One region of the Buttiauxella ferragutiae genome, then DNA from elsewhere that is predicted to be linked to it. Evidence: predicted binding sites of a transcription regulator. Region 1 holds the regulator's gene; each other region holds the start of a gene.
The links. Region 1 encodes PurR, which represses purine synthesis genes. Its sites were predicted from a motif close to CANGCAAACGTTTGCNTG; they were not measured.
Positions count from the first base shown of each region.

Region 2: the regulator PurR is predicted to act here: its motif matches at 1,953-1,970, upstream of purM (phosphoribosylformylglycinamidine cyclo-ligase).
Region 3: the regulator PurR is predicted to act here: its motif matches at 2,096-2,113, upstream of aroL (shikimate kinase AroL).
Region 4: the regulator PurR is predicted to act here: its motif matches at 1,695-1,712, upstream of pyrC (dihydroorotase).

Region 1 is NZ_CP093332.1:2,481,003-2,486,641, forward strand. Features, by position in the region: gene cfa (cyclopropane fatty acyl phospholipid synthase) at 1-40, opposite strand, end outside; gene punC (purine nucleoside transporter PunC) at 339-1,532, opposite strand; gene punR (DNA-binding transcriptional activator PunR) at 1,648-2,559, shown strand; gene purR (HTH-type transcriptional repressor PurR) at 2,598-3,623, opposite strand; gene cydH (cytochrome bd-I oxidase subunit CydH) at 3,919-4,008, shown strand; gene sodB (superoxide dismutase [Fe]) at 4,062-4,643, opposite strand; gene MNO13_RS11435 (C40 family peptidase) at 4,775-5,629, opposite strand.
Region 2 is NZ_CP093332.1:1,331,493-1,337,131, reverse strand. Features, by position in the region: gene uraA (uracil permease) at 1-959, opposite strand, end outside; gene upp (uracil phosphoribosyltransferase) at 1,163-1,789, opposite strand; gene purM (phosphoribosylformylglycinamidine cyclo-ligase) at 2,025-3,062, shown strand; gene purN (phosphoribosylglycinamide formyltransferase) at 3,062-3,703, shown strand; gene MNO13_RS06030 (SemiSWEET family sugar transporter) at 3,744-4,007, opposite strand; gene MNO13_RS06025 (glycoside hydrolase family 28 protein) at 4,000-5,355, opposite strand.
Region 3 is NZ_CP093332.1:4,180,899-4,186,537, reverse strand. Features, by position in the region: gene adrA (diguanylate cyclase AdrA) at 1-464, shown strand, start outside; gene proC (pyrroline-5-carboxylate reductase) at 499-1,308, opposite strand; gene MNO13_RS19285 (YaiI/YqxD family protein) at 1,456-1,917, shown strand; gene aroL (shikimate kinase AroL) at 2,181-2,705, shown strand; gene MNO13_RS19275 (YaiA family protein) at 2,750-2,941, shown strand; gene MNO13_RS19270 (AroM family protein) at 3,219-3,896, shown strand; gene ppnP (pyrimidine/purine nucleoside phosphorylase) at 3,977-4,270, shown strand; gene rdgC (recombination-associated protein RdgC) at 4,313-5,224, opposite strand; gene mak (fructokinase) at 5,350-5,639, shown strand, end outside.
Region 4 is NZ_CP093332.1:3,413,965-3,419,603, reverse strand. Features, by position in the region: gene dinI (DNA damage-inducible protein I) at 272-517, opposite strand; gene pyrC (dihydroorotase) at 591-1,637, opposite strand; gene MNO13_RS15805 (lipoprotein) at 1,772-2,332, opposite strand; gene grxB (glutaredoxin 2) at 2,528-3,175, opposite strand; gene mdtH (multidrug efflux MFS transporter MdtH) at 3,251-4,459, opposite strand; gene rimJ (ribosomal protein S5-alanine N-acetyltransferase) at 4,701-5,285, shown strand; gene MNO13_RS15785 (YceH family protein) at 5,295-5,639, shown strand, end outside.

The DNA of each region.
Region 1 (5,639 bases):
TATTTCTTATGCTGACTTCTTCTATACACGATGAACTCATAGCTTCTCCATCACCATTGTGAGAGGAACCTTAAAACAGCGTAGACGCTATTTTGGGCATGTGAGAAATGTCACGGAAAATACCGCGAGCCTGATATCCGACGTAGAACAGAGAAAGGGGGGCGAGAGCCCACAAAAAAAGCTTCTAAAACAACAAACGGGAGCACAAAGGCTCCCGTCAAAACGTCATTATTATTGTGCTGACGGTCAAGCCGTAAATAAGTATAGGCTCGCCCAGGCGGTGATTCAATGAAATATTGTTAGCAAGCTAACTACATTGCTGTCACGCAAACGATACATTAATGTGCATCGGATTCAGCAGGTTGCCAGACTTTGACATGACTACGGCGTTGCAGCAAGTAGCCCAACATGGCTAAGACGATGGTCACCAACATGACGCTGGTGGTGGTCAACAACGGGGTTGCGACCAACCATGACACCATCAAACTTGCCAGGAAGCACAAACCTAATTGCAGCGTATTTTGCAATGCAGCTGCTTTACCGGTGGCCTGTGGGAATGGCAACAAGGCTGAAGCAACGACGATCGGGTAAATCGCACCATTAGCAATCGCCATCACGCAGAATGGAATCAATAGCAGCGTGAGGCTGGCATGGCCGCTGACCGCCACACCCCAGGTACCGAAAATGCTCAGGGTGTAGAGCGCAAGTAACCATGGCAACATTTGCTTGCCTTGCCATTTTTGCAGCGCGCTACGGCAGCCGTAGCCGCCAATCAAGAAGGCGATGGTTTGCGGCACATAACTCAGGCCAATAACCGCCGGGCTATAACCCATATCGTTAAGAATGAATGGCGAACCGGTCAGCCAGGCAAAGAAGCTGGCGGAGCAGGCGGCATAAATCAATACGTTCCCGCTGTACACGCGTGAGCGCAGCAAAGAGGTAAAGCTGACTTTATTATCTTCGGTTTGCGGATGATGCTGAGTGCGGGGTTTCAGACGTAAAGTCGGGATCATCAGCACCAGCGTGATGGCAAACAGGGTAGCGAAAATCGCCTGCCAGTCAAAGTGAGTCAAAATCCAGCTACCGAGCAGCGGTGCCAACGCCGGAGACAAGCCAACCAGTGGCATAATGGTGGCGAAAATACGGTTAGCGCGATTCGCCGGATAGTAATCGGTCACCAAAGCTTGCCAACTGACGGCCGCAGAACAGACGCCAACCGCCTGAACAAAACGCAGTACCAGTAGCGCGGTGGCGCTTTCAACCCACAGCATGCCGATACAACCGATGGCGAACAGGCTTAAACCCGCCAGTAATACCGGTTTACGACCGAAGTGGTCTGACAATGGACCCCACATCAACTGGGCAAACGCAAAGCCGGCAAGGAACAGACTCAGGCTGGCACTGACGGCAGAGGCGTCGGTCTGTAAATCTTGCTGAATGGCAGCGAAAGCAGGCAGATACATGTCTGTGGCGAGGAACCCCAGCACACTTAATCCGGCCAGCCAGATAAGAAATCCTTTTGATGGTTGCATAATTTTCTCTTGTTTTATCTTGCAGGTTAATCGCCGCGAGAGTGTACGGAGTGCAATTACGCTTGTGAAACGCTAATATTTGTAGGTTGCGTTCAAAAAATTTGTGAGCAAAGAAATGTGGTCAGAATACTCGCTGGAAGTCATCGATGCGGTAGCGCGCAATGGCAGCTTCAGCGGTGCAGCACAAGAGTTGCACCGCGTTCCGTCTGCCATTAGTTATACGGTGCGGCAACTCGAAGATTGGTTAGCCGTTCCGCTATTCGAACGTCGTCATCGGGATGTTGAATTAACCCCTGCTGGCGTCTTTTTTCTCAAAGAAGGCCGCTCTGTTATCAAAAAAATGATGACGACACGGCAACAGTGCCAACAGATCGCCAATGGATGGCGTGGTCACCTGGCGATTGCAGTTGATAACATTGTAAAACCGGAGCGAACGCGGCAACTGGTGCTGGATTTCTATCGCCATTTTCCTGATATCGAATTACGTATCTTTCAGGAAGTGTTCAACGGCGTGTGGGATGCGCTGGCGGATGGACGCGTAGAAGTGGCGATTGGCGCGACTCAGGCGATTCCGGTTGGGGGGCGTTATGCCTTCCGTGATATGGGAACGTTGAGCTGGCGTTGCGTGGTGGCTTCCTCGCACCCACTGGCACAGTGCGATGGGACGTTAAGCGATGATGACCTGCGTGCCTGGCCATCGCTAGTTCTGGAAGATACTTCGCGTTCATTACCAAAACGAATTACCTGGCTGTTAGATAACCAGCGCCGCGTGGTAGTGCCTGATTGGGCGTCCGGTTCGGATTGCTTGAGCGCGGGGTTGTGTATCGGCATGGTGCCGTTACATATTGCCAAACCGTGGGTTGCTTCAGGGAAATGGCGCGAATTAACGCTGGATAATCCATTCCCTGACGCGGCATGTTGCCTGACATGGCAGCAAAACGATGCATCGCCAGCGTTGGCCTGGCTGTTGGATTACTTAGGCGATAGTGACACGATGAATCAGGAGTGGCTACAGGAGCCGCTGTAAGTCTGCTGGATGTCGCTTGCGCGACATCCGACACACACTTAGCGGCGATAATCGCGAAACGGGCCATCAGCCACAGAGCGGCGTTCAATCAGACGCGGGTGAACCTCAATCGACTGCGACTCTTCGCGTTTGTTGACGATTCTATCCAGCAGCATATTAAACGCCGTTTCCCCTAGCGAATCTTTCGGCTGGTGGATGGTGGTCAATGCCGGTGAGAAGTAACGCGCGTTGCGCACGTTGTCGTAACCGATAACGGAAATATCCTGCGGCACGCGCAGCCCCATTTCATCAGCAGCGCAAATAGCACCCATCGCCATAATGTCGCCGCCACAGAATACCGCTGTTGGGCGATGAGACTGGCCGATGATCTGCTGCATGGCGCGGTAACCTGATTCAGGTTCAAAGTCACCCTGAACAATCCAGTTTTCCGGAATGGAAATTCCCGCTTCTTCCAGTGCTTTCATAAAGCCTGCGTGGCGGCCGCCACCGGTGTTACGTTCCATTTGCCCGGGAATGGCGCCAATTTCGCGGTGGCCGCGTTCAATCAAATAACGTCCAGCAAGATAACCGCCGTGGAAAGCGTTATCGACCACGGAGTCGGTGAAATCGGCACGAGCCTCGCCCCAGTCCATCACCACCATAGGGATGTGACGGTACTCTTCAAGCATGGTGAGCAATGATTCAGGATATTCAGAGCACATCACTAACAGGCCATCGACTCGCTTTTGTGCCATCATCGATAAGTAAGCGCGCTGCTTTTCAAAGTTGTTGTGCGCGTTGCCCAAAATCAGGGTGTAGCCTTTTTCAAAGCAGCTATTTTCCACCGCTTCGATTATCTCGGCGAAATAGGGTGCTTCACTGGAAGTGGCAAGCAGACCAATCGTTTTGGTGTGATTAACTTTCAGGCTTCGTGCTACGGCGCTTGGCGAGTAGTGCAATTCTTTAATTGCTGCCCACACCGCATTGCGCGTTTCTTCCGCCACAAAACGGGTTTTGTTAATCACATGTGATACGGTTGTAGTGGAAACGTTTGCGCGCTTCGCCACGTCCTTGATTGTCGCCATTAAAATTCACTCCGGGCTATATCGTAAACCCTTGATTGCTATTATGTTAAACGTTTGCGTACGCTGACTCCACAGGCAACATGATGGTTGCAGGTATGCCGGGATTGCGACATAAAACGGGAGGAGGGCATTGAATTGACGATACGCAACAAATTAGCGAGGGATTTTGGCCTATCCAGGCGAAAAGTGGAAGAGGGAAAATTGATATCAGATTAAAACCTGGAGGATTTTTATCTCTGGTTGTGGGAAAATCACCCTGACACATCGATTGTATGGATATAAAAGGAGTTTAATGATGAGCACCGATTTGAAATTTTCAATCACGACGACGGTAATTGTTTTGGCTTTGATTGTTTTCGGCGCACTAACTGCCGTACTGCACTGATTTTTACGCTTTGATCAAGATGGGCCGCAAATCGCGGCCCATTTACTTTTGCATTAAGCTGCTAAATTCTTCGCAACAAATGCCCAGTTCACCAGCGCCCAGAAATGCTCAAGGTAGCCAGCACGAGCATTGCGGTAGTCGATGTAGTACGCATGTTCCCACACATCCACAGTCAACAGCGGTTTAGCTGCAGTCGTCAGTGGGGTGCCAGCGTTAGAGGTAGAAACAATCGCTAATGCGCCATCTTCCTGTTTAACCAGCCATGTCCAGCCAGCACCGAAGTTCTTGATAGCAGCATCAGTAAATTGCTGCTTGAACTCAGCGAAGCTACCAAAAGATTTATTGATGGCTTCCAGCAGTTCGCCAGTTGGCTCGCCGCCAGCATTTGGTGCCAGGCAGTTCCAGTAGAAAGTGTGGTTCCAGACCTGAGCGGCGTTGTTAAATACGCCACCTTCGGAAGTACGAACGATCTCTTCGAGGGTTTTACCCTCAAACGCGCTGCCTTTAACCAGATTATTCAGGTTAGTGACATAGGTTTGATGGTGTTTACCGTAATGGTATTCCAGGGTTTCGGCGGAGATATGCGGTGCTAAAGCATCTTTTGCATACGGTAGTGCAGGTAGTTCGAACGACATTGCTAACTCCTTATTATTGTTTACATCTAGACAACACTTTTAGTGCGGGTTTAGGGTAACAAATTGAAAGGGTAAGCAAAAGAGGAACACGCCTGCCCAATGAAGGGCAGGCGCAGATTTTCGACGAATTTTTAACGAATGGTTTTGGAAGTCATGACACGTTTAGCGCCAACATAGTGGCGTTGCCAGTAATCTTCGCTCAAGGAAGTGATTTGGATATCCCTGCCAGAACGTGGAGACTGAATGAACTTACCGTTGCCTACATACACGCCTACGTGATCCGCAGTGCCGCGACCTTGTGTACGGAAGAATACCAGGTCACCTGTTTCCAGCTCACCACGATCCACCGAAGAGGCATCACGCAGGTGATACATTTCGTTAGCAGTGCGTGGAATACGGAACTTCACCAAATCTTTATAGGCGTAATAAACCAGACCGCTGCAATCGAAACCGGTACGCGGTGAAGTCCCACCCCAGCGATACGGTTTGCCAATCTGGCCCATCAATTTGTTCATCGCCGTTTTCTGTGCTTTTTGCACCCGGACTTTATGCGCAGCGGCAATCGTCGTTGGTTGCTCTGCTTTGACTTTCACGCAATGCGTTTTATAACCTTTACGAGGTTTACTGCATTTTTCGGTGAGAGCAACAGGCTGGACTTTCGCGAGCTGAGAGGATTTTTTGCGGTCTTTACTGGCAAGATTTTTTGTTTTAGCACTGCTGGAGTTTTTAGCGGTTTTACTCGTTGAGGCAGTGGTTTCTTTTTTCTTGCTGGTTGTTTTGGAGGTGGTGTTGGTTTTCTTGCTGGCGGTAGTGGTTTTATCTTTACTCTTACTGCTCTTTTCTGTGCTCTTGGTTGTGCTTTTCACAACGTGCGCTTTATGCGCCGCCACGGGACGAGCGTGCTCAGACGCCTGCGTCAATGGTGTATACGGCAAGGTAAATAGCAGAGCACAGAGCGTGATAGAAATTTTTGTTATCCGCGCCACTCGACAATCC
Region 2 (5,639 bases), 1.1 Mb from region 1:
CCGACACACGACAATAGAATCGCGATAATCGCCGCACCGCCGATAACCCAGGTGCTGTACACGCGGGTTATCGCCATAACGCCAATGTTTTCACCATAAGTGGTGTTCGGCGTAGAGCCGAAGAAACCGGAAATCACGGTGGAAAGACCGTTAGCAAACATCGAACGATGCAGACCTGGGTCGCGGATCAGATCCTTTTTGACGATATTCGCCGTCACCACCAGGTGCCCAACGTGCTCGGCGATAACCACCAGCGCTGCTGGCAAAATGGTGAAGATGGCAAACCACTCAAAGCGCGGCGTGTAGAAGGTTGGCAGTGCAAACCACGGAGCCTGAGCAATCGCCGCGGTATCCACAATGCCGACGGCAAATGACAGCGCGTAGCCAGTCAGCACGCCAATCAGAATTGGGATAATTGCCAGAAAACCACGGAACAAGACTGAGCTAAATACCGTCACACCCAGCGTTACCAGCGAGATCATGATGCTGGTGGTATTCGGTTCGGTACCCGCAGCTGGCAATAGGCCTGACATTTCTGCGGCAACACGTGCCAGTTCCAGGCCGATAACCGCCACAATTGCGCCCATTGCCGCCGGAGGGAACATCACATCCAGCCAGCCGGTACCGGCTTTTTTCACAATCAACGCCACGATACAGAACAACACACCGCACATAATAAAGCCGCCCAGCGCCACTTCATAACCCAATGGCAACAGCAGCAGTACTGGCGAAATAAACGCAAAACTTGAACCGAGATACGCCGGGATTTTGCCTTTACAGATAAAGAGGTACAGCAGCGTCCCGATCCCGTTAAACAGCAAAACCGTAGCCGGGTTGATGTGGAACAGGAATGGCACCAGAACGGTAGCTCCAAACATAGCGAACAGGTGCTGTAAGCTTAACGGTATCGTTTGCAGCAGGGGTGGTCTTTCGTGTACCCCAATGGCGCGGCGCGTCATAATGTTGTCCTCTGAATGATGGTGTTGTTGTGTTTTAGTCAAAAAAAAGCCGACTCTCAAAGTCGGCTCAATTTTTTAATGCTCAATAGATTTCGGATTGCAGGAAGGCGGCAACTGCGCAAATCCCTGGGAGCGTAGATTTGCTACGTGACCAAGGTGAGCAAAGGCAGCCAACGCATCAGCAATTCGAAAGATGAAGAGCATTATTTGGTACCAAAAATCTTATCGCCGGCATCGCCAAGCCCCGGAATAATGTATCCGTGCTCGTTCAGACCCTGATCGATAGAAGCAGTAAACAGCTCTACGTCCGGGTGCGCTTTTTCCAGTGCCGCGATACCTTCTGGTGCTGCCACCAGAACCAGCACCTTAATGCTGGTACAACCGGCGTTTTTCAGCAGGTCGATAGTAGCAATCATAGAACCGCCGGTTGCCAGCATTGGGTCAACCACCAGCGCCATACGTTCTTCAATGTTAGAAACCAGTTTCTGGAAGTAAGGCACTGGCTCCAGGGTTTCTTCATTACGATAGATACCCACTACGCTGATACGTGCGCTTGGAACGTTTTCCAGCACGCCTTCCATCATGCCCAAACCGGCACGCAGAATTGGCACAACGGTAATCTTTTTGCCTTTGATCTGGTCAATTTCTACCGGGCCGTTCCAGCCTTCGATAGTGACTTTTTCAGTTTCCAAATCCGCCGTGGCTTCGTAAGTTAGCAAGCTGCCAACTTCTGAGGCGAGTTCACGAAAGCGTTTGGTGCTAATGTCGTTCTCACGCATCAGGCCCAGCTTGTGTTTGACGAGTGGGTGTTTGACTTCCACGATCTTCATACTCTTTCTCCCCGAGATAGTTGGCCACCACAAAAAAAATCGCCGGATTATACCGCTTTTTGATGGTGGTGCCACAGGAATTGGCACCGATTGGGGTTGATCAAGATCAACGAGACTGGAATGAGTATATATCAACAATAATTACATCCTGCTGAATAAGGGGCTCGCAAACGTTTGCCTGCACTGTTAGAATTGCGGCGTTTTTTATTCCTAACCCATCCGCGGGGACTTAGCAGTGACCGACAAAACTTCTCTTAGCTATAAAGATGCCGGTGTTGATATTGATGCTGGTAACGCTCTGGTCGATAAAATCAAAGGTGTAGTGAAAAAGACCCGCCGCCCGGAAGTGATGGGTGGCCTGGGCGGTTTCGGTGCGCTGTGTGCGTTACCGCAGAAGTATCGTGAACCTGTGCTGGTTTCCGGCACCGACGGTGTGGGTACTAAACTGCGTCTGGCTATGGATTTAAAACGTCACGACACAATCGGCATCGACCTGGTGGCCATGTGTGTGAACGACCTGGTCGTTCAGGGTGCTGAACCGCTGTTCTTCCTCGATTATTACGCAACGGGCAAACTTGAAGTCGAAACGGCTGCAAGCGTCATTACTGGTATTGCCGAAGGTTGTCTGCAATCTGGCTGCGCATTAGTCGGCGGTGAAACTGCTGAAATGCCGGGCATGTACCATGGTGAAGATTACGACGTGGCTGGTTTCTGTGTCGGTGTGGTCGAGAAATCTGAAATCATCGACGGCTCCAAAGTGACCGATGGCGATGTGCTGATTGCGCTGGCTTCCAGTGGCCCGCATTCCAACGGTTATTCTCTGGTACGTAAAGTGCTGGAAGTGAGCGGTACTGACCCACTGACTACCGAATTAGAAGGCAAACCGCTGGCAGATCACCTGCTGGAACCGACGCGCATTTACGTGAAGTCGATTCTGGAATTGATTGAACAGGTTGACGTTCACGCGATTGCACACCTGACCGGTGGCGGTTTCTGGGAAAATATCCCACGCGTTCTGCCAGACAACACTCAGGCGATTATCACTGAATCTTCATGGCAGTGGCCTGCGGTATTCGGCTGGTTACAACAAGCCGGAAATATCAGCCGTCATGAAATGTACCGCACCTTTAACTGTGGCGTGGGTATGCTGATTGCGCTGCCTGCTGCTGAAGCGGACAAAGCGGTTGAGTTTTTGAATGCAAAAGGTGAAAACGCCTGGAAAATCGGTAGTATCAAAGCTTCCGATTCCTCTGAGCGCGTGGTTATTGAGTGATGAAACGCATTGTGGTGCTGGTTTCCGGCAACGGAAGCAATCTTCAGGCAATCATTGATGCCTGCAAGCTTAAAAAGATTAATGGCACTGTAGCGGCTGTATTCAGTAATAAAACCGAAGCTTTTGGGCTTGAACGTGCGCGTGAAGCAGAAATTCCTGCTCACGCGTTAACCGCCAGCCAGTTCGTCGATCGCGCAGCGTTCGATCGTGAATTAATGCTTGAGATCGACGCTTACGCCCCGGATCTGGTGGTTTTGGCAGGTTACATGCGTATTTTGAGCCCAGAGTTTGTCGGGCATTATGCCGGGCGCTTGATTAACATCCACCCTTCTCTGTTGCCGAAATATCCCGGCCTGCATACCCATCGTCAGGTACTGGAAAACGGTGATGAAGTCCATGGGACATCGGTGCATTTTGTCACCGAAGAACTGGATGGCGGCCCGGTTATTCTGCAAGCCGAAGTGCCTGTTTTTGAAGGTGATGACGAAGAAGACATCACCGCTCGCGTGCAGAATCAAGAACACGCAATTTATCCGTTAGTCGTTTCCTGGTTTATTGAGGGGCGGCTGGAGATGCGTGAAAACAGCGCCTGGCTTGATGGCAAAGAATTACCACCGCAAGGCCACGCTGCAGACGAGTAAATCAACTGCCTTCTCCTCAACAGAGAAGGCAGTATCCCGCTTATTTCGCTCGTTCGTTCATCACCTTCATTGTTAACACGGTCGCCGCTAACAACAGGGTGATGCCGTTGGCGATCATCAGCGGCATATCACCGCTTGTTAGCCCATAAAGCAACCAACACAACACCCCAAAAACAAACACCAGATACATACTCAGAGAGATCGCTTTAGTATCGCGATTTTTCAGGATATGAATCACTTGCAGGGCAAAAGAACCGGTGGTGCAGCAGGCAGCAACTCCACCCAGCCATGCGAAATCAGACATCTTGTTTTACTCCATCACACTCTACCAATACCACAGCCTGTTCGTTCCAGTCGGAAGGTAGAGGCTGTGGACGAAAAACATCGATATTACGCAGCGTCAGGCCATTCACCCCACAGCAATACAGCGCGGGCAAACCACCGGGATAAGCCTCAACACCGTAAGCACGCTGCGTATCTGGATTAAGACACCAGGCGTTGTCCAGCCCCATACCCGTTGGCGAAAGCGGGTTACAGGGTGGACGAATGTCGTATAAACCCTGCTCCGGTGAGGCGCTGATGCTTTGGGTGAGTTGCAAACCATCAATGATTACCTGGCGCACCAGTCCGGGTTGCTCGCTGTGTAAATTAACCGCCCCTTCACTCACGCCGGTTAAACCACGGAACTGGATAAACTCAATCGCACCAGGTTGAATCGCTGGGTCACGGAAACGGGCAGACAAGTAGACTGGATCAGCCTTACCCCAATGGCAGGCATGCACCATCTCGCAGTTAAAAGTGATGTTACTGAAGATCATGCGTCGTAAGCGTCCGCCGTCGCGGGAGACAATCCCGATGGCGCGGTTTGATTCGTAAATGGCACAGTTGGTGACACAAATATCTTCAATGTCTTCCCAGGTTTCAGTACCAATTTTTACCGCACAACTTTTGGAACGTAACGTGCAGTTGTTCACTACCACATGGCGCGTCGGGCGTTGCAACGGTGCCGGTTTACGGCTCGTCTTCAGGCAGATAGTGTCATCGGCGGCGCTGAAATGACTATTGCTGATATGCACTTGCTGGCAACTGTCGATATCCAGTGCATCGGTATTAGCCAGTGAAAGATCGTTATCGATGGTGATGCCATGTACTTTTACCAGCTCACACGCCACCAGATGAATCGTCCACATTGGGGCATTTTCGATAGTAAAGTCGCGGAGCTGTACGTGACGGCAATCTTCAAAAACAATCATGCGCGGGCGCTGTTCGGCAGGCTTGCGATAGCCCATATCATCGGCCTGTGCATCAAACCAGCCGTCAGCATTGCCATTAATCTTCCCGGCGCCACAGATGGTGATGTTATGCGCACCATAGGCGTATAAGAATGCCCAGCGCGAGCATTCCGCCTGGCTTTTAGTGGTGGCTTGCCCAAAGTCCTGGCCGTCATCGCTGACCCACAACTCAGCACCAGCCTGCAAACTGAGTGTAATATTGGAACCAAGTGTCAGACCACCCAGTCTGTAACAGCCACTTTCAACTTCCAGCGTTCCTCCCCCCTGTTGCGCCAAAGTATCCAGCGCTTTTTGGAAGCGGAGCGTATCGTGATTCTTATCGTCAGTATTCGCCCACTGCGGGGTCAGAGTCAGTTTCATGGTTCTCTCATCACTCGATGTAATAGACCCAGACATCTCACCATGCCCCTTCTCAGCACTCCACCGCGCCGCAATAGCTGATTAGCAGGAATGCTGCCTGACTCGCAAAATACCTTTTGCCCTGGGGTAAAAGGTGATCTTCATCACATCAGGTTTAAGCAGCATTTTTCCATTAGTGACGCAGATCACACTTTATTGCCCTTTCTGGCTTCTACGCCGCTCAAATACCAGGGGAACGATGAATACACATTCGATATTTCCCCACCCCCTTCGCATTACCGGAC
Region 3 (5,639 bases), 1.7 Mb from region 1:
GTCGTCACTGGGAACATCTGCTGCACGGTGAATATGACAACTGCCAGCGCTATCATCGCAGTGCCACCTTGATTTTGATTGATATTGACCACTTTAAATCAATTAATGATTCATGCGGCCATGATGTAGGTGATGAGGCGATTCTGGCCATTACAGAGCATTTGCAGCTCACTTTGCGCATTACAGATGTTGTCGGACGCTTCGGCGGTGACGAATTTGGCGTGATTATGTCAGGCACGGCGCAAGATAGCGCGATACAGGCCATGGCTCGTGTACGTGACTATCTTGATGAGTTTCGTTTACCGCATGCACCGCATATCTCACTGCGTATCAGTGTCGGTGTGGCAGAGTTTGATCACAGCATGGTGAGCTATCGCGAATGGTTGAAAGCGGCAGATGTTGCGTTGTATAAAGCTAAAAACCTGGGGCGCAGCCGTACTGAAGTGGCCGATATTGCAGCTTAAAACCCCCTCCCGGAAACAGGAGAGGGTAACAAAATTATGATTTGCCCAAGTGTTCTGATTTCGCCATACATTTCACCATGGCTTCCATCACTGCAGCTCTGAACCCTTTTTCTTCCAGAACCTTCACGGCTTCAATAGTGGTGCCGCCTGGCGAGCACACCATATCCTTTAACTCACCAGGATGTTTACCCGTTTCCAGTACCATTTTGGCTGAGCCCATGACGGCCTGCGCAGCAAATTGATAGGCCTGTTTGCGCGGCATCCCCCCTAACACAGCGGCATCAGCCATGGCTTCGATAAACATAAACACATACGCTGGTGCAGAGCCGCTAACCCCCACAACCGGATGGATCATGGTTTCAGACACCACTTCGGCAAGCCCGAAGCTGCGGAAAATGTTAACCGCATCGGCAATATCTTCGGGAGTAGCCAGCGCGTTTGGCGTGATGGACGTCATACCCGCATTCACTAACGCTGGGGTATTGGGCATGGCGCGAATAATTTTGCGATCGTGGCCCAGTGCTTTAGCCAGAGAATCCAGCGTTACGCCCGCAGCAATGGAAATCACCACCGAGTCTTTATTCAGGCTGGAATTGACTTCACTCAGCACTTTTAGCATGACATTTGGTTTCACGGCACCGAAAACAATATCTGCAATTTGTGCCACTTCTTGCGCACTTTCTGCCGCATTAATACCATATTGATCGTGCAACTCTTGCACTTTATCGGGTGAAGGTGTGTAGACCCAGATATTACCAGGAAGCACCTGTCCACTGGCTATCAGACCACCAAGGATGGCTTTCCCCATGTTGCCGCAACCAATAAAACCAATCTTCTTATCCATAGTCTCACTCCATCTTCTGAGTTGTACGATGAGCATAGCTTAACGTGATTTCCGCCGCTTCGGCTAACCGTAAGCAAAGATAAAGTTTGCGATTCTGCAAAAGCACGGCAAGATCGCCACCATAAACCCCGACCCACAGGAATCGTCATGCAAATCTGGGTGGATGCTGATGCGTGTCCAAAAGTGATTAAAGAAGTACTGTTTCGTGCAGCGGAACGCGCACAAATGATGGTAACTCTGGTTGCCAACCAGGGGCTAAAAGTTCCACCATCGCGCTATATCCGCAGCCTGCAAGTGGCAAGCGGGTTTGATGTTGCTGATAACGAAATTGTGCGCCGCTGCGAAAAGGGCGACTTAGTCGTCACCGCAGATATTCCTCTGGCCGCTGACGTGCTGGAAAAAGGTGCGATTGCACTGAACCCTCGTGGAGAGCTGTACACGCCAGCGACTATCCGGGAACGCCTGACGATGCGCGATTTTATGGATACTTTACGAGCCAGTGGTGTACAAACTGGCGGGCCAGACAGCCTCAACCAGCGTGACCGCCAGCTATTTGCCAACGAACTGGAAAAGTGGCTGCTGGTTGCCAGCCGTTCAAAAGGCGCCTAAAACCGATGTAATTCTATTCCGCGTACTAGCTTGCTGATATGATGATTCGCGTAACGAAAAACGTTATAGATTCAGATTGCTGACAAAGGGTGATAAATGTGTTTTGTAGGGTGGCTAAGCGTTAGCGTCATCCACCATTTACGCCAGTTGTGTCGGATGACGCTGCGCTTATCCGACCTACGAAGACGTTTGTCATCAGTCTCTGGATTTTTACCTACTCAGATTTTTACCAACTCTGGCGTACTGCTGAGGATTAGCCACTGATGACTCAACCCATTTATTTAGTCGGCGCACGAGGTTGTGGCAAAACAACCGTCGGTGTTGCATTAGCGCAGGCATTGGGCTGTAACTTTGTCGATACCGACCATTACCTTTTAGACAGCACCAAAATGAGCGTTGCCGATATTGTGGAAAAAGAGGGCTGGGAAGGTTTTCGTCGTCGTGAATCAGGTGCGCTGCAAAGTGTTACTGCTCCCGGTACGGTTATTGCCACCGGCGGCGGCATGGTTCTGGCCGAAAGTAACCGTCAGTTTATGCGTGAGCATGGTGTCGTCATTTATTTGCGAGCTCCTGCGCAAATCCTGGCATCACGTTTAGAAGCTTTCCCGGAAGAAGGCCAGCGTCCAACGCTCACTGGCAGACCTATTACGGATGAAATCGTTGAGGTTCTCGCCGCGCGTGAAGCGCTTTACAACCAGGCTGCACACCATGTCGTTGATGCCACTCGTCCGCCTGCGGAAATTGTTGAAGCGGTGCTGGCGGTACTGCATACGGCTCGAGCCAGCTGATTTTTGTCTATACTTAACGCTCATTCATCTCCAAAGGAAGAGCGATGGCGAGCAATCCTCCATACCCCCGGGAAGCGCGTATAGTTGCCGTTGAAAAAGGTGCGACAGATAAAACTGTGACCTGGTATCAACTTCGAGCCGATCATCCCCATCCTGATACGCTGATTAGTGAGCACGAAAGCGAACAAGAAGCGCTGGATGCTAAACAGCGTTATGAAGATCCGCGAAAGACGTAAAATCCCGGCAAGGACGCCAGAATCCCCTCATCTTTTAAGTGAATTCATTGACCTGGTGATTAATCACATCTTTTGCTCAATTCATTTGTTAAATATTCATTACCATGATGTTGTATCAATGTCGTTGACGTTTCGTTGAATATTCCAGCAGGTGCTCTGCAAATATGCTGCTACGCTTTGTGGTTAATTATTGAGCGACCTTCAGCAGAGTATCATTTGTAAGGATTGGTACCAGCGCAGCATTGAGGGGCTGATATGGGACAAGGGCGGAACGAACATGAAACAAACATTGGCAATTATTACCATCGGCGTCGTCCCGGTCAGTGAAATACTGCCGCTACTGACAGATCACATCTCTGAAGAGAGAATCAGACACCTCAGTTTACTGGGCCACCTCTCTCACGATGAAGTGATGGCTGAATACTCCCCTACACCGGGAAATGAACCACTTCTGACGCTTTTATCCGGCAACGTGCTGGTTTATGTCGATAAACAAAAAGTTGAGAAGGCGCTGCAGAGTGTGATTGAAGTGCTGGATAATCAGGGCTTCGATGTCATTTTGCTGATGAGCACCCACCGCTTATCGAATCTCTCCGTGCGTAACGGTATTTTGCTCGAGCCAGAACGTATTATCCCACCGCTGGTGGCCTCAATTGTCGATGGGCATCAAGTCGGTATCATCATCCCCGTTCCTGAATTGCTGAAATTTCAGAATAAAAAATGGCAGTTGTTGGAAAACGAGCCGCTGTATGAATTGGCGAATCCCATTCATGGAAGCGAGCAGGATTTAATCGAAGCCGGAAAGAAACTGGTTAAAGATGGTGCGGATGTGCTGGTTCTGGACTGTCTGGGTTTCCACCAAAAACATCGTGATTTGTTGCAAAAATCACTCGATGTTCCGGTATTGTTATCGAACGTGTTAATTGCGCGCTTAGCGTCAGAGTTGCTCGCATAACAACGGTCAATAATTTGCGTGACAGGCTCTTCCGTTCCCCTCTATATTGTTTTTTCAACTATTTTAAAAAGGGCCTGGTTATGCTTCAAAGTAATGAGTACTTTTCCGGTAAAGTGAAATCTATTGGGTTTACCAGCAGCAGCACTGGCCGCGCAAGTGTTGGGGTGATGGTTGAAGGTGAATACACTTTCGGGACCGCCCAACCAGAAGAAATGACAGTGATTAGTGGGGCATTGCACGTGTTACTGCCGGGTGAAACCGAGTGGAAAACCTATGCGGCGGGCACCGTGTTCCATGTTCCAGGACACAGCGAATTCCATTTACAAGTTGCTGAACCTACCTCTTATCTTTGCCGTTATCTGGCTGATAAATAATGTCTTTATTTCCCTCTTCCCGTCGGGAAGAGGGAACAGATTTTAGCGCTGAGCTTCGCCGCCTAACGCTTCCACCAGGTTCTTAATCAACGCCGCCAGTTCACCCGTCATCAGAATAAAATCTGCATCAAAACGAGCACCGAAATCTTCACGGTCAATATCCTCGTTTTGGTCGCGCAGCGTATCGGCAAACTTCAGACGCTTAATTGAACCATCATCGGCAACCAGGAACTGAATACGTTCTTGCCAGTCCAGAGCTAATTTCGTCACCACTTTATCGGCTTCGATATGCGCAGCAATTTCATCGCACACCAGATCCTGCTGCTTACAGCGGATCACACCACCACCTTCGAGAATGGCTTTCAGCTCGGCTTCATCCATCAGCGCAAAGCCTGGAGGAACATCGCCGGAGCGCACCCACTCAGTCAGCGTCAGTTCAATTGGGTTTTCCAGTGCCAACGGGACAACCGGTAGCGAACCGAGGCTTTTACGCAGCAGCGCCAACGTATCTTCAGCTTTCTTGGCGCTGGCACAATCAACCATGATCAAACCGTTTACGGTATCGATCCACATCATCGTTTGGTTAAAACGGCTGAATGCGCGTGGCAGCAAAGAGTGCAGCACTTCATCTTTTAGAGAATCTTTCTCGGTCTTTTTCAGCTTGCGAGCTTGTTCGGCTTCGAGCCTGCTGATTTTTGCTTCCAGCTCTTGTTTAATCACTGGAGCCGGGAGAATTTTTTCTTCTTTACGGGCGCAAATCACAATTTGCCCATTGGCGACATGGGTTAATGAATCGCTGTGTGAGCCCATTGGCGATACCCAACCTGTCTTGGCCATGTCCTGGCTACCGCATGGGGTAAAAGTAAATGCGGCCAACTGCTTTTCCATGTCATCCGCTGAAAGCGTGATGTCACGGCTTAAACGGTAAACCATTAAATTTTTGAACCACAGCATGATTTTTTCCCGGACTGTCAGTTAAACGCAGCGGGCATGATAACGAATCAGGCGCTGTGTTTCATTGTCTTTACGGCGTAACACTTCTATTCTATTGATAATACTAATCAAATGAGGGGGTTGCTGTGCGCATTGGTATCGACCTGGGTGGGACAAAAACAGAAGTGATCGCTCTGGCGAACGACGGAAAGCAACTTTTTCGTCATCGCCTGCCAACACCAAAAAATGATTATCAGCAAACCATCGCAACTATCGTTGAACTCGTGCGTCTGGCTGAAGAGGCAACCGGGGAGAAGGGAACGGTCGGAATGGGTATTCCAGGTTCGATTTCACCCTATACCCGCGTGGTCAAAAATGCGAACTCCACCTGGCTTAACGGGCAGCCTTTTGATAAAGATTTGTGCGATGCGCTCCA
Region 4 (5,639 bases), 930 kb from region 1:
TATATCAATGATTAAGCTATTTCGACGGATAAATAAATACCCCGCAACACTTTTTTTACATAAAGGTGCTTGGTTGCTCAATAAAACCGCAGGTTGTGCTTGGTGAATATCAGAAGATTCTAAGTAATCAGTGTCAGGAGGGAATTATTTGCAGTGTGATTTTTAAACGATAAAAAAACCGGATGGCGACACCCGGCATAAAAATAACGAGGGAAACTTATATTTGAAATAAGCAGCGGCTCAAGCAGCCTGCCACCTTCCATGATGAGTTTTAATCCGCAGAAAACCAGTCGTCAGCGCTTTCCCAGGTCTCTTGCAATATTTCGCTAATACGATCGCGATCTTCTTTGCTGGCCCCTAACACCGAAAGGTTATTAGCAGCAGCGTAACGCACCTGAACGTGATTTGAGTCTTCAGGATAGTGTTGAGTAATTCGGCGTGAGAGTTCAGTAGCAAGCGCATCAATAGCGCCTGGCGGCAGAGATGTAGTTTTAGCAATAGTGACTTCAATACGCATAACAGCCCCCTGTATAATATACTGGATATTTATACAGTCATATTCTGGGTTATGCAACAGGGGGCATGAAAAATTATGCTTTTACTGACCAGGCCACTTGCTCACCGGCGAGGAACGGCACAATGCTGTCATCGGACGTTTCGATGAGTTCCGGCATGTGCACTGGAGTACGCACCAGTTCAATGGATTCTTCATTCACAGGCAGGCCGTAGAAACGTGGGCCATTCAGTGAAGTGAAGGCTTCAAAGTGCTGCAACGCATTCAACTCTTCAAACACCGTCGCGTAAGCGCCAAGAGCAGAAGGCGCGTTAAAGCAACCTGCGCAACCACAACTGGCCTCTTTACGATGACGCGTATGAGGCGCGGAATCTGTACCGAGGAATACGCGGTCACATCCGCTGGCAACCAGCTCACGCAACGCTTCCTGATGAATGCTGCGTTTCAGAATTGGCAGGCAATACAGGTGAGGGCGCACGCCACCGACCAGCATATGGTTACGGTTAAACATCAGGTGTTGCGGGGTAATGGTTGCCGCCAGCAGGGAGTTTCCTTCCTTCACATACTGCGCCGCATCTTTGGTAGTGATGTGTTCAAACACCACTTTCAGTTCCGGGAATTGTTGGCGCAAAGGTTCCATAACGGTTTCGATAAAGCGCGCTTCACGGTCAAAAATATCAATATCAGCGTGAGTCACTTCGCCGTGGATAAGCAGCGGCATGCCAATTTTCTGCATGCGCTCAAGCACCGTTTTAATCGCGGCAGTGCTGGTAACACCGTGGCTTGAGTTGGTGGTCGCATTGGCTGGGTAGAGTTTTGCTGCGGTAAACACGCCTTCGTTAAACCCGCGCTCAACTTCATTCGGGTCAAGAGAATCGGTCAGGTAGCAGGTCATCAGTGGTTCAAATTTATGGCCTTGCGGCACAGCATCAAGAATACGCTGGCGATAAGCAATGGCGGCTTCAACCGTTGTCACTGGGGGAACCAGGTTTGGCATCACAATCGCGCGACCATAAGTTTCGCTGGTATAAGGCACCACCGTTTTTAACATTTCACCGTCACGTAGGTGAACATGCCAGTCATCAGGGCGGCGAATTTTTAATACCTGGGGTAATACGGTCATGAAATTGCTCCGGCGTAGGAAGGAAAAAACGATGATTTGTGCCGGAGAGCAAGGATAAGCGCAAACGTTTCGCTTTGCACCATTTTCATCGAGATTTTGTCGGGGGAATGTTGCCCCCGACCAGGAAAAACGGGTTAATCAGTAAATGGGATAATGAGTTGGCCTGGTTTAACCTCAAGTCCCTTGGCGTATCTTTTCGCCAGGTTCTCACCAGTACTGCGGTCTTCGCCCAGCACATAAGCCGGTTGTTGATTGAAGTAATTACGCAATGACTGATTCAGATAAGGAATCAGGGTCTGGACAATGGTCTGCATTTTTTCAGGTTCGACCGTCGCGTTTACCACTTCCATTTCTTGCAAATAAATCGCGCCTTGTTCTTTATTGAACACCGGCAATGCTTTGAGTTTGAGCTTGATAGTGGCTTTTTGATTACCAAACAGCGACGACATATCCAGATTGGCATCGCCAGTCAACGTCACTTTATTCGGCTCTTCACGGCCAATCGCACTGCTTAAATTGGTTAAAACAATATGGGCATCGGCAACGCCTGGCAGGCCAATATCTTTAGAGAAGTTATTACGTTTATGCAGCGCCTGGTTTATTTCCTGTTCGCTGACCGTGTATTGCGTTAACTGATTGCAACCCACCACTAACCCGCTGAGCATTAGCGCTGCGGCGAAAACAATCTTTTTCATGGAATTCCTTAACATGCTGCATAGAACACAGATCCTGACATAAAGCATTATGATGTCCCAGGGCGGGCTACGCCACCGGAAAAAACCGAAATAGCCGTCATACTTCGAGCGACATCAGAGTTGGCTGCGTTTACTCACCCCAGTCACATACTTGAGTAAGCTCCTGGGGCTGGTAACTCGAATTAATAAGTGTATTTAAACCGCGTGGGACGACAGCAGATTAATTTGTGTCTGTTTAGCCATATTATCGCGATACGCCGCAACACGGCTTGGCCACTCAATACCCGCGACCAGAGTCAGGTTACGCAGCAGTGGGAACAGATGAATATCGTCGTCAGACAGCTCACCGTTTACCGCATTCGGCTGCACAATCAGCTTATCGAGCTTGCGTAAATCATCAGAGATTTTTTTGATTAGCCCTGGCGAATGATGAAGGAGGTCGGCAAACGAGCCGATCATCGCTTCCTTTTTGTTGACGAAATAAGCACGTGCTTGTGGCGTGGCAAACTCATCAAAAGGCGCTTTCGCCATGCGCGGAATCAACAACTGCTGCACATAGCTATTCACGTGGCGTAACCAGTCGCTAATTGCGGCGTTGGTTGCGCCAGTCAGAAGCGGTTCGCCATCCAGTTTATCGACGTAATGCACGATATCCATGCTTTCTGGCATATAGCGGCTATCGTCTTTTTGCAGGATCGGCGCCATTTTCTTACCAATCATTTTGGTCGGAGTGGCTTCATCGTCATTGAGCAGGACTTTCAACTCAATGGGGATGTTCTTTAAACCAAAAATCATGCGTGCTTTAAGGCAGAAAGGGCAGTGATCGTAGATATAAAGCTTCACGTTTCTCCTCCATATTTATCAGCGAACCAGGTTGGTTAACTATTGAGTATGGGGGAGAAAAGTGAGTGCCGCAAACTAGTTACCGGGTTCGAGCATCGAGGGTTCAATAGGTTTCGTGCTGAATTGCCACCACAGGGCGATAAGCGTGATGAAGCCAATAATCCCTAACATTACCCACGGAAGCGATGGCTGGTTGATACTTTTCCCGGCATCAAACAACCAGCCGCCACCGGCGTAACCAAATGCCCCACCAATGGCCAGACCCAGACGGCTAAAGCCCATGTAACTGCCGCGAGCACGGGAATCAGCAAGGGATGCACTCAGCGTTTCCCTGGCCGGTTCAGCAATGATTGAACCGACATAAAACACACAAATTAGCGTGAACAGTTGCTGAAGATTATTGGCAAGGCCAATCGGCAGCATGGCCAGCGACATTAAGAATAAACCCGCCATCAGGCGCTGCTCCAGACGGAAGCGTTTTTCGCTCCAGCGCGCAATCGGGTACAGCAGCGTTAACGAGAGTGCGGCTTCAATGGCATACATCCACTTCACGGCGGCAGGTGTGCCGGCAATTTCGTTGACCATAATCGGCAGCATCAACATCACCTGCACCGCCAGCATGTAATATCCGGCCAGCGTTAACACATAAGTGATGAAGCGTTTATCGCGCAGCACGCGTCCCATCCCTTCAAGCATCGGCGTGCGGATGGTGGAAAGTTTATAGGCAGGTAGCAGCCAGGCGTTGACGAACGCGCAAATCACAAACATCACCGCGCCAACAGCACACACCAGACGGAAATCATATTGCAGCAGCCAACTCCCGAGTAGCGCACCAATAACCGCACCCGCGCTGTCTTGCATCATCAGAATTGAGAAGAAACGCCCTCGTTGATGTGGGCGTACGAGTTTAACCACCAGCGCGGCGCGCGGCGGGTCGAATAACGTGCCGCCGATAGCGGAAATAAAACACGATAGCCACAACACCCAGGGTTCATGGGCGATACCCATCAGCGCAAAACCGACGGCTCGCAGCAGCATGCCGGTGACAATCATCGGTTTAGCGCCCAGCCGGTCAGCGATGGCGCCACCGAAAATCCCCAGCCCTTGCTGGGTGAGCTGACGCAGGCCGAGCGCAATACCGACCATTAGCGCTGCCCAACCCATTTGGTCAACGAAGCGAATGGAAATAAGAGGGAAAACCACGAAGAAGCCTAATACCACTAACATGTTATCGAGCAATAAGAAGTATTTACCCAGGCTCCTGGCCTGCGCTACCCGTGACATCTCCCCTCCTGGGAATATTAAAAGTGTGATGAACTTCTATTCTCTACTGCTATTTGAGTTTTTGACAGCCAGGCATATGACAATATTTTTTCATCAATCTGAGGCTTCGATTGAACTCTTTAATCGAAAAAGTTTGCGCAGGTGAAAAATCTGCATGCTGTTGTTTTCCTTCCGCAGCCAGCCGCAGGTATAGTAAATACGTTGCCTAAGAAAATATGGGATGTGAGGAGCAGGGGTGAACATGTTTGGCTACCGCAGTAACGTGCCGAAAGTACGCTTATCAACCGACCGCCAGGTGGTGCGTCTGGTGTATGAGCGAGATGCCTGGCGTCTGGCAGATTATTACGCCGAAAACCGTCAGTTCCTGAAACCCTGGGAACCGATTCGAGATGACAGCCACTGCTTTCCTTCTGGCTGGCAAGCACGTCTGGGCATGATCAGCGAAATGCATAAACAGGGCAGCGCCTATTACTTTGCGCTGCTCGACCCTGACGAGAAAGAGATTCGCGGCGTCGCCAATTTTTCAAACGTGGTGCGCGGCTCATTTCATGCCTGTTATCTGGGGTACTCGTTGGGTGAAAAATGGCAGGGGCAAGGTCTGATGTTTGAAGCGCTGACCACCGCGATTCGTTACATGCAGCGCAGCCAGCATATCCACCGCATCATGGCGAACTACATGCCGCATAACCAGCGCAGCGGCGATCTCCTCGCCCGCCTTGGTTTTGAAAAAGAAGGCTATGCCAAAGAATATTTATTGATTGATGGTGTCTGGCGCGATCATGTTTTGACTGCGCTCACCACCAAAGAATGGACCCCTGGCCGTTAAGGACGAGAAATGAAATATCAGTTAACTGCGGTTGAAGCGCGTGTGGTGGGTAGCCTGCTGGAAAAACAGGTGACCACGCCTGAACAATATCCGATGTCCGTCAACGGCGTCGTGACGGCGTGTAATCAGAAAACCAACCGCGAACCGGTGATGGATCTGAAAGAACATGATGTGCAAGAAACGCTGGATACTCTGGTCAAGCGCCACTTTTTGCGCACTCTTAGCGGTTTCGGTAATCGCGTGACGAAGTACGAGCAGCGCTTCTGCAATTCCGAATTTGGCAATCTGAAACTCTCGGCGGCGGAAGTGGCGGTCGTCACAAACTTGTTGTTACGTGGCGCACAGACACCGGGT